4 regions of the Streptomyces sp. NPDC048436 genome follow, and region 2 is predicted to be linked to each of the others. Evidence: riboswitches for the same ligand, from Rfam matches in the RefSeq annotation. Region 2 holds a riboswitch; each other region holds the start of a gene.

Region 1 (2,191 bases), on a different contig from region 2:
CCTGCCGCCGTGCAGCAGCCGGGCGCCGCCCAGCATGGCGAGGACCGCGAAGATCAGGTTCACGTACAGGCACCAGCGCCAGTCCAGGTACTCGGTCAGTACGCCGCCCAGGAGCAGGCCGACCGCGCCGCCCGCGCCCGCGATGGCGCCGTAGATGCCGAACGCCTTGGCGCGTTCTTTGGGGTCCGTGAACGTCGTGGTGAGCAGGGACAGCGCGGCGGGCGCCAGGAGCGCCCCGAACACGCCCTGCAGCGCGCGGGCCAGCACCAGCATGGTGAAGCTCGTCGCCGCACCGCCGAGCGCCGAGGCCAGCGCGAATCCGCCGAGTCCGGCGAGGAAGACGACCTTGCGGCCCACCAGGTCGGCGATCCGGCCGCCGAGGAGCAGCAGGCTGCCGAAGGCGAGTGCGTACGCCGTGACGATCCACTGGCGGTTGCCGTCGCTGAACCCGAGGTCCTGCTGGGCCGATGGCAGCGCGATGTTCACGATCGTCGCGTCGAGGACCACCATGAGCTGGGCGATCCCGACGACGCCGAGGATCAGCCAGCGGTGCTCGTGCCGCCCGCCGCTCTGTGGTGGGGCGGCGGAGGCCGTGGGGCCGGTGGCCTGCACGGCTTCGAAGGGCTCCGGCGCGGGTGAGCGGTCCATCGGTGGCCTCCAGACACCCCCGGTCGCACAAGGCCCCCGTCACACCGTAGGCGCGCCTCCCCGAGCCCGCGACCGGGGCCCGGTGGGGCCCCGTACCCGCTACGGCTAGGCTGACCCCGCAGCTGGTTCGCCCCGTCCGCCAGGCGGGATGCGTCGCAAGAGGGAACCCGGTGGGAATCCGGGACTGCCCCGCAGCGGTGAGTGGGAACGAACGCCGTCACCCGCACTGGATCCGGTCCCCGGGTCCGGGAAGCGACGGCCAGTAGATGCCTGACGCGCACGCCTTCACATGAGGCGTACGCGGCCTGGCCCGCCCACGAGTCCGAAGACCTGCCACCTGCCCGCACGCCACCACGGCGCGCGGTAACTCGGTGACCTCGAGGGCGGGTCGGCGGACCAGGCAGGGTGCTCGGCATCCGTGTCTGTGCTGTCCCTTCGCGTCCTCGTGCGGCATCGAGTCCGACCGCTCGACTCGCGAAGGAGAGTTGACGTGACTGACCCCACGCCCACCGCACGGCCCGTCGCCACAACCACCGCACGGCCTCTCGCCACGGTCCACGGCTACCCCCGGCAGGGCCCCGACCGGCAGTTGAAGAAGGCCATCGAGGGCTACTGGTCCGGCCGCACCACCGCCGGCGCCCTGCACGAGACCGCGGCCCGCCTGCGCCGCGACACCTGGCGTCTGCTCGCCGACGCCGGGATCGGCGAAGTGCCCACCGGTGACTTCTCGCTCTACGACCACGTCCTAGACGCGTCCGTGATGCTCGGTGCGATCCCCGACCGGCACCGCGAAGCCGTCGAAACCGACCCGCTCGACGGGTACTTCGCCATGGCGCGCGGCACGCAGGAGGCGGCGCCGCTCGAAATGACGAAGTGGTTCGACACCAACTACCACTATCTGGTCCCCGAGTTGGGCCCGGACACCGTGTTCCGCGCCGACTCGGGCAAGCAGGTGCGGGAGTTCACCGAGGCGCGCGCCCTGGGTCTGACGGCCCGGCCCGTCCTCGTCGGCCCCGTCACGTTCCTGCTCCTGGCCAAGCCCGCCGCGGGCGTCGACCCCGGCTTCGAACCGCTGACGCTGCTCGACCGGCTGCTTCCGGTGTACGCCGAGGTCCTCGCCGATCTGCGCGCGGCGGGCGCCGACTGGGTCCAGCTCGACGAACCCGCCCTGGTGCAGGACCAGCCCGCGTCCGTGCTGAGCGCCACCGGCCGCGCCTACCGCGACCTCGGCGCACTCACCGACCGGCCCAAGCTGCTCGTCGCCTCCTACTTCGACCGGCTCGGCGCGGCCCTGCCCGTCCTCGCCCAAGCACCCGTGGAGGGCCTGGCCCTGGACTTCACGGGCCCGGCCGCCGCCCACCTCGACGCGCTGGCCGCGGCGGGCGGACTGCCCGGCAAGCGCCTCGTCGCGGGTGTCGTCGACGGACGCAACGTATGGATCAACGACCTGGAGCGGTCCCTGTCGACGCTCGCCACCCTGCTCGGCCTCGCCGACCGCGTGGACGTGGCGCCCTCCTGCTCCCTGCTGCACGTCCCGCTGGAC
Region 2 (2,191 bases):
CCCTGTTCGGCGTACCCGCGGCGGAACTGGCCCGCGACCTGGTGACACCCGGTGCCGATGTGATGGGGCGCCGCGCCACCGACGTACGGGAGCTGCTGTGCGAGCAGGAGACCTGGGAGGAGCGGTTCGCCTCCCTGTCCGCCTACTTGAGGCAGCGCGCGGCCGACTCCAGCGGGGCGGTGCGCCCCGAGGTCGCCGAGGCCTGGGCCTGGCTGGCCCGGCACCGGGGCGTGGGAACCCTGCGCGGGCTCTCCCGGCACGTGGCGCTCAGCGAGCGCCGCCTGACCACGCTCTTCCGCGCCGAGACGGGCCTGAGCCCCAAGCAGGCCGGCCGTCTGATGCGCTTCCAGCGCGCGCGGAACGCCGTCGTACGACCTGTCGCAGCGGGCGCCGCCCCCGACCTGGCCCGGATCGCCGCCGACTGCGGCTACTGCGACCACTCCCACCTGGTGCGGGACTTCCGGCAGTACACGGGGGTCAGCCCCAGCGGCTGGATGGCCGAAGAGTGCCGGAATATCCAAGCCGGGAGCCATGGCGGGGGCGAAGAGTAGGAGCCATGAACACAACCGAGAACATGAACGCGACCGAGAACCAGCAGCCTCAGCCGTCCGGCACGAACCGCGCTCCCGACGTCTGGCCGTCCCTCCAGGCCAACGACGCCCACGCCCTGATCGACTTCCTCGTCGGCACGGTCGGCTTCCTGCGCACCGCCGTCTACGAGGACGGCGACCGCGTGGCCCACGCGGAGCTGGACTGGCCCGAGGGTGGTGCCATCATGCTCGGCTCGTACGACGAGAAGTCCCAGGAGTGGTGCCTGAAGCCGGGCACCTTCGGGGCGTACGTCGTCACCGACCACGTGGACGACCTCTACCAGCGGCTCACCACCGCCGGGGTCAAGATCATCCGCGAGATCGAGGACCAGCCGTACGGCAGCCGGGAGTTCGGGATCGCCGACCCCGAGGGCAACAAGTGGTCGTTCGGCACGTATCGCGGTGCGCCGCGTCCGGAGCGGGGGGCGTAGCAGTAGGCGTAGGCCGCCCGGCAGGGTGTTCGAGGGTCGCGTGATAACTTGCGCAAGCCAGTCAAACCCACACCTGGGCCAGGGAATCCGGTGCGAATCCGGAACTGACGCGCAGCGGTGAGGGAGAACGGGCGGGGCCACGGCCACTGGGCGTCCACGGACGCCTGGGAAGGCGTCCCGCCCGGTCGATCCCCGAGTCCGAAGACCTGCTGGCACCTTCGCCCGCGCACCGAGCGGCGGAGGTGACGAAGCAGGCCAGGCTCCGCGTATGAGCCGTGAGACTCAAGGGATCGTGTGTCCTCCACAGCCCGTCGTGCACGCATGTCCGTTCTCCTCGCCGCGGCTGCGGCCCTCACCCTGACCTCCTGCGGCGGCGGCTCGTCGGCCACCTCCACGGCAAGCAAGAAGGTGGACGGCTATCCGCTGACCCTCACTTCCTGCGGCAAGAAGGCGGAGATCAAGGCGCCGCCCAAGCGGGCCGTCTCCCTGGACCAGGGCTCCACCGAGATCCTGCTCTCCCTGGGCCTCGCCGACCGCATGGCGGGCACCGGCACCTGGACCGACCCGGTGCTGGGGAGCCTGAGGAAGGACAACGCCAAGGTCGAGCGCCTCGCCGACCGATACCCCTCCTTCGAGAAGGTCCTCGCCCAGGAGCCGGACTTCGTCACCGCCTCCTTCCTGGCCACGGTCAGCAAGGGCGGCGTCGCCGATCGCGCCAAGTTCGCCGAACTCGGCGTACCCGCCTATGTCTCGCCCTCCGACTGCGCGGGCAAGGACAACAGCGGTGACGGCGACGGCAGCCGGGTCAAGACGCTGACGATGGACACGGTGTACGGCGAAGTGCGCGACCTGGCACGGGCGTTCGGCGTGCGGGAGCGGGGCGAACGGCTGGTGTCCGAGCTGAAGGGCCGGGTGGCGAAGGCGACGAAGGACATCCACGCCTCCGACGCGACGCTCCTCTACTGGTTCGCCAACTCCGACGCCCCCTACATAGCGGGCTGCTGCGGGGCCCCCGGCATCATCACCCGCGAACTGGGCGCGAAGAACGTCTTCGACGACACCCGCGAGGAGTGGCCCCAGATCAACTGGGAGACGGTGGCGGACCGCGACCCGGACGTCCTGGTCATCGGCGACCTCACCCGCAAGTCGCAGACGGCCGAGAGCGCGAAG
Region 3 (2,191 bases), 740 kb from region 2:
ACGGGGACGGCGCCATCGATCCGCCGCCCTACACGCAGGCGGGCACCGTCGGCTGGTACGGCGGCGGGACGCGCCCCGGTGCGGCGGGTACGTCGCTGTTCGTGGGCCACGTCGACACCGAGACGCGCCCCGCGGTCTTCTACGACCTCAGCGCGGTGCGCCCCGGCGAGAAGGTCCGCGTCACCCGGGACGACGGCTCGGTCGCGGTGTTCACCGTGGACGACGTCCAGGTGCTCAGCCGCGACCGCTTCGACGCCCAGAAGGCGTACGGCCCCCACGAGGAGGGCCGCGCCGAACTCCGCCTGATCACCTGTGGCGGCACCTTCGACCGGGAGACCCGGACGTACTCGGCGAACGTGGTGGTGTCCGCCTACCTCACTGGGGTGGAGCCGTAGGGGCGGCGCCGAGGCGCGAGGGCACTCCCGCCGCGCTCGCGCCCACGGCCCTGCCCCCGGCGGCGGCCCCTTCCCGGACGGCCCGCAGGCCAAGGCCCCCGAAGACCGCGGCGAACACGGCCCAGAGCAGGACCTGCGAGGCGACCGACAGGACGCGGAAGTCCCACAGGAGCGTCGCGTCGACGGGCACCGGGTCCGGGTTGTCCGGCAGCAGGAAGAGCACGGCGAGGACGGCGACCGTCGTGAGGGCCGCCGCGATCTGCCGCACCGGCAGAGGTCTGGGTGCCAGGCGTACGTACACCTGCCAGACCAGGAACATGCCGAGGACGCCGATCGCGACGGACGCCAGCCACATCGCCTGGCGGTCGCCGACCGTGCCCGAGTCGCCGACGCCCGGCGGGTTCGCCGGGTAGCGCAGACCGGGCAGCAGAGAGACGGCGAGGAAGGCCGCTCCCGCGAAGGTCAGGGCGCGCGGCCACGGAGCCGAGCGCGGGTCGCGGCGGTGCACCAGGGCGTACGCCACGGCGAAGAGGATGCCGAGGGCCAGACCCGCGACGACCGCGGCGACGACCAGGCCCGCGTGCTGGGTCGAGCGCGTGAAGAGCTCCTCGTGGTGCTGCACGGACTGAGCGGCGCCGTGCGCGTGCTCCTCGGCGGCCGAACGCTTCTCCTCGACGCGGATCGCCCGGTCCATCAGCGGCTCGGCGAGCAGCAGGGAGAAGAGACCGGCCGCGAGGCCCGCCGCTCCTCCCGCCGCGAGTCCCCGGCCGAGCAGGGGCAGTACAGGTGAGGACGAGGGGGAAGGCATGGTGCTCGGTCCGTCCCCGGTCAGTGGCACGGGGCACCGAAGAGGTGCCTGCCGTCGTGAGCGAACTCGTGCAGATAGCTGCCGGTCGCCGAGATGAGCGAACCGTTGTCGATGAAGACCGCGTAGAGCGCGATCAACGCGAGAATGGCCGCGGCCGACGCGATGAGCCAGTCGCGGGTCTGGGTCGCGGCGGCCTGGGCCGCCACGCTGTCGGTGTGTGCTGCGGTGTGCCCGGAGAGGACTGACATACCGATGGGCCTCCTTCTGGGGTTTCCACGCCCCATCGCAGGAGGACGACAGCTCAGTTCCTGACTTCCGCGCGCCTTGCGGCACGCGGTCACAGTGGCGGGACCGCCCCGGAATCGCACCGGGTTCCTGTCAACCGTCGCCTCGATGTATGGACTTGTCGTCCCGGAGAGTCCCAGTTGGCGATGGACACTGTCAACAGGGCGTGTGTCACTCAGGGGTGCGGGCAACCCGGCCCGGTCGGCGGCCCGCTCCCCCCGGAGCCGTCGACCGGGCTGGTCCTCGACCGCGCGCGCACGGGCTGCGGGAGTAACCCGGCGCCGGCGCGGGAGGTTCACAGGGCCATTCCGGCATACGAAATGGACGATCAGGCCGGGGGCTTGGGCCGTTGAGACGACTGTAGAACGGATGAGCGCCTGAGCCTAGAGGGCGATTGACGCCAAGTCGTGACCTGCTCCCTCTGCGTGATCACCGCAGGTGGCGCCGGTCCTCGGCGAGGCCGCTACTCAGGCCCGGACCAACTGCCGCGCAGCGCCGCGTCGTCGAGTGAGCCCTCGACCACTTCGGTGGCGACCAGCTCCATGACCAGCCGTTCCTTGCGCGCGTACCGCCGTAGGACGTCGAACGCCTCGTCCAGGTCGGTGTGCCAGCGTTCGGCGAGCATGCCCTTGGCCTGTTCGATGCGGATACGGCTGGTCAGAGCTCCCTGGAGCTGCGTGGCCAGGGTCCGGGACTCCCTGAG
Region 4 (2,191 bases), 450 kb from region 2:
GGGCGACCGCCAAGGGCTACCGCACCGGTCAGATCGCCTCCGCGGGCCTCGTCTCGCTGGCGCACGGCACGAACGACGCGCAGAAGACCATGGGCATCATCACGCTCGCCCTGATCACCGGCGGCGTCCTGAACCCCGGCGCCAACCCCCCGATGTGGGTCATCGTCTCGGCCGGCATCGCCATCGCGCTCGGCACCTACCTCGGTGGCTGGCGCATCATCCGCACCATGGGCAAGGGCCTCACGGACCTCGCGCCGCAGCAGGGCTTCGCCGCCCAGACCAGCGCCGCGACCGCGATCCTCGCCTCCTCGCACATCGGCTTCTCGCTCTCCACCACCCAGGTCTGCTCGGGCGCCGTGATGGGCGCGGGCCTCGGCCGCAAGGGCGGTGTGGTCCGCTGGTCCACCGCGACCCGCATGTTCGTCGCGTGGGGCCTCACCCTGCCGGCCGCCGGTCTGGTCGGCGCGGGCGCGGAGTTCCTCACCAAGCAGGGCCCCTGGGGCGTCGCGGCGACGGCCGCGCTCCTGGTGGGCGGCTCGGCCGTCATCTGGTCGCTGTCCCGCCGCAACTCCGTCGACCACACGAACGTCACGGACGACGAGGACGACGCCCTTGAGGCCGAGCCCGCCGGTGTCGTGACCACCGCGATCGCCGCCGTCACGCCGCCGCCCACCGGCCCGGTGCCGTCGAGCGACGTCGACCTCGTCAAGGCCACCATCCCGGCCCCGACCGGCTCTGTGGCGGATTCCGCCCGCGCCACGGTGTAAGGACAGATCACCATGAACATCGACTGGGCAGCTCTCAGCTCCGTCTTCGGAGTCAGCCTCGGCGTGACGGTGGCCCTGGTGGGCCTGTTCACCCTCGGCATCGTCGCCCTCTCCAAGCGCGACGCGGCGACGTCCGCCGCCACCGCTTCCGCGGGCAGCGCCCCGGCGGCGGCGCGCACGGGTGCGTACGCGTGCTTCGCGCTCTGCGCGGCGGCCGTGGCGTACGGGATCTATCTGATCGTCGCCTGACGACAGCTTTCGGGTCCACGTTTCGGGTGGGGTGCGGGACGCTTCGGCGGCCCGCACCCCGCTTTCGCGTGCGGGCCCTGTGTCAGGCGCGACGAGGGGCCCGGCGATGAGCCCGGCTGTGGGCCTCAGCACACTCTCCCGTCGCAGGTCAACGGCGAGTTGACGGGCCTTCGCGGGCCGTGGTGGACTGCCGGAGCCAATACGGCAGCAAGAGAGGAAGCCGGTGCGAATCCGGCGCGGTCCCGCCACTGTCATCGAGGAGCTGACTCCTCGGAAGCCAGGAACTCTCGCCGCCGATCACGTCGAACCAGGGCGCGGACACCCTGAGTGAGGACATATCGCCATGCGCGGCCGCCCGTTGCCGGACCAGTTCCCGAGCGTGAGCTCTCCTCACGGCACAGCGACCGGCTGAACCCATGTGTGCCGATCGCGACTTCGCGTACGGCGCCGCCGCCGGCCTCCTCGGTGATCTCTTCCTGGGCGATCCTCGCCGCGGGCATCCGGTCGCCGCGTTCGGCCGCGCCGCGAGTGCCGTCGAACGTGTGCTGTGGCGGGACCACCGCGGGTGGGGCGCCCTGCACACCGTGGTGTGCGCCGGGGGCGCTGCGGGCGCCGCCGTCCTGGCCTCTTCTCTTGTACGTGACTCGCGCGCCGCATCGCTCGCGCTGACCGCCGCCGCGACCTGGGCCGTGGTCGGCGGGACCTCGCTGGGGCGTGAGGCGCGGGCCATCGGCGGTGCGCTCGCCGCCGGGGACGTCGAGGTGGCGCGGGAGCGGCTGCCGCATCTGTGCGGGCGCGATCCGCAGGCCCTTGACGCCGATGGCATCGCGCGGGCCGTGGTCGAGTCCGTCGCCGAGAACACCTCCGATGCCGTGGTCGGCGCCCTGGTGTGGGGGGCTCTGGGGGGAGTTCCCGGTCTCGCGGGGTTCCGGGCCGTCAACACGCTGGACGCGATGGTCGGGCACAAGTCCGTGAAGTACCGGCGCTACGGGTGGGCTTCCGCGCGGCTCGACGACGTCATGGGATGGCCGGGGGCCCGGCTCACCGCCGTACTCGCGGCTGCCGCCGGTGACTCGCCGCGCGGCGCCCTGCGCGCCTGGCGGGGTGACGCGGCGAAGCATCCGAGCCCCAACGCCGGGCCCGTCGAGGCCGCCTTCGCGGGGGCGTTGGGCGTG

The links. A riboswitch is a leader RNA that binds a small molecule or an ion and turns the genes downstream of it on or off. The one in region 2 is predicted to bind cobalamin.
Region 1: linked by a shared signal. The riboswitch ahead of metE (5-methyltetrahydropteroyltriglutamate--homocysteine S-methyltransferase) and the one ahead of ACGFX9_RS02390 (ABC transporter substrate-binding protein) in region 2 are both predicted to bind cobalamin.
Region 3: linked by a shared signal. The riboswitch ahead of ACGFX9_RS05670 (CbtB-domain containing protein) and the one ahead of ACGFX9_RS02390 (ABC transporter substrate-binding protein) in region 2 are both predicted to bind cobalamin.
Region 4: linked by a shared signal. The riboswitch ahead of ACGFX9_RS00335 (cobalamin biosynthesis protein) and the one ahead of ACGFX9_RS02390 (ABC transporter substrate-binding protein) in region 2 are both predicted to bind cobalamin.

The regions. Positions count from the first base shown of each region.
Region 1 covers NZ_JBICXP010000002.1:761,281-763,471, reverse strand. Annotated here, with positions in the region: gene ACGFX9_RS09890 (MFS transporter) at 1-648, opposite strand, end outside; cobalamin riboswitch at 755-1,001, shown strand; gene metE (5-methyltetrahydropteroyltriglutamate--homocysteine S-methyltransferase) at 1,139-2,191, shown strand, end outside.
Region 2 covers NZ_JBICXP010000001.1:509,103-511,293, reverse strand. Annotated here, with positions in the region: gene ACGFX9_RS02400 (helix-turn-helix domain-containing protein) at 1-551, shown strand, start outside; gene ACGFX9_RS02395 (VOC family protein) at 557-1,021, shown strand; cobalamin riboswitch at 1,063-1,250, shown strand; gene ACGFX9_RS02390 (ABC transporter substrate-binding protein) at 1,343-2,191, shown strand, end outside.
Region 3 covers NZ_JBICXP010000001.1:1,252,881-1,255,071, reverse strand. Annotated here, with positions in the region: gene ACGFX9_RS05680 (class F sortase) at 1-395, shown strand, start outside; gene ACGFX9_RS05675 (CbtA family protein) at 376-1,203, opposite strand; gene ACGFX9_RS05670 (CbtB-domain containing protein) at 1,224-1,451, opposite strand; cobalamin riboswitch at 1,484-1,605, opposite strand; gene ACGFX9_RS05665 (ANTAR domain-containing protein) at 1,952-2,191, opposite strand, start outside.
Region 4 covers NZ_JBICXP010000001.1:61,054-63,244, forward strand. Annotated here, with positions in the region: gene ACGFX9_RS00325 (anion permease) at 1-767, shown strand, start outside; gene ACGFX9_RS00330 (hypothetical protein) at 780-1,016, shown strand; cobalamin riboswitch at 1,182-1,324, shown strand; gene ACGFX9_RS00335 (cobalamin biosynthesis protein) at 1,433-2,191, shown strand, end outside.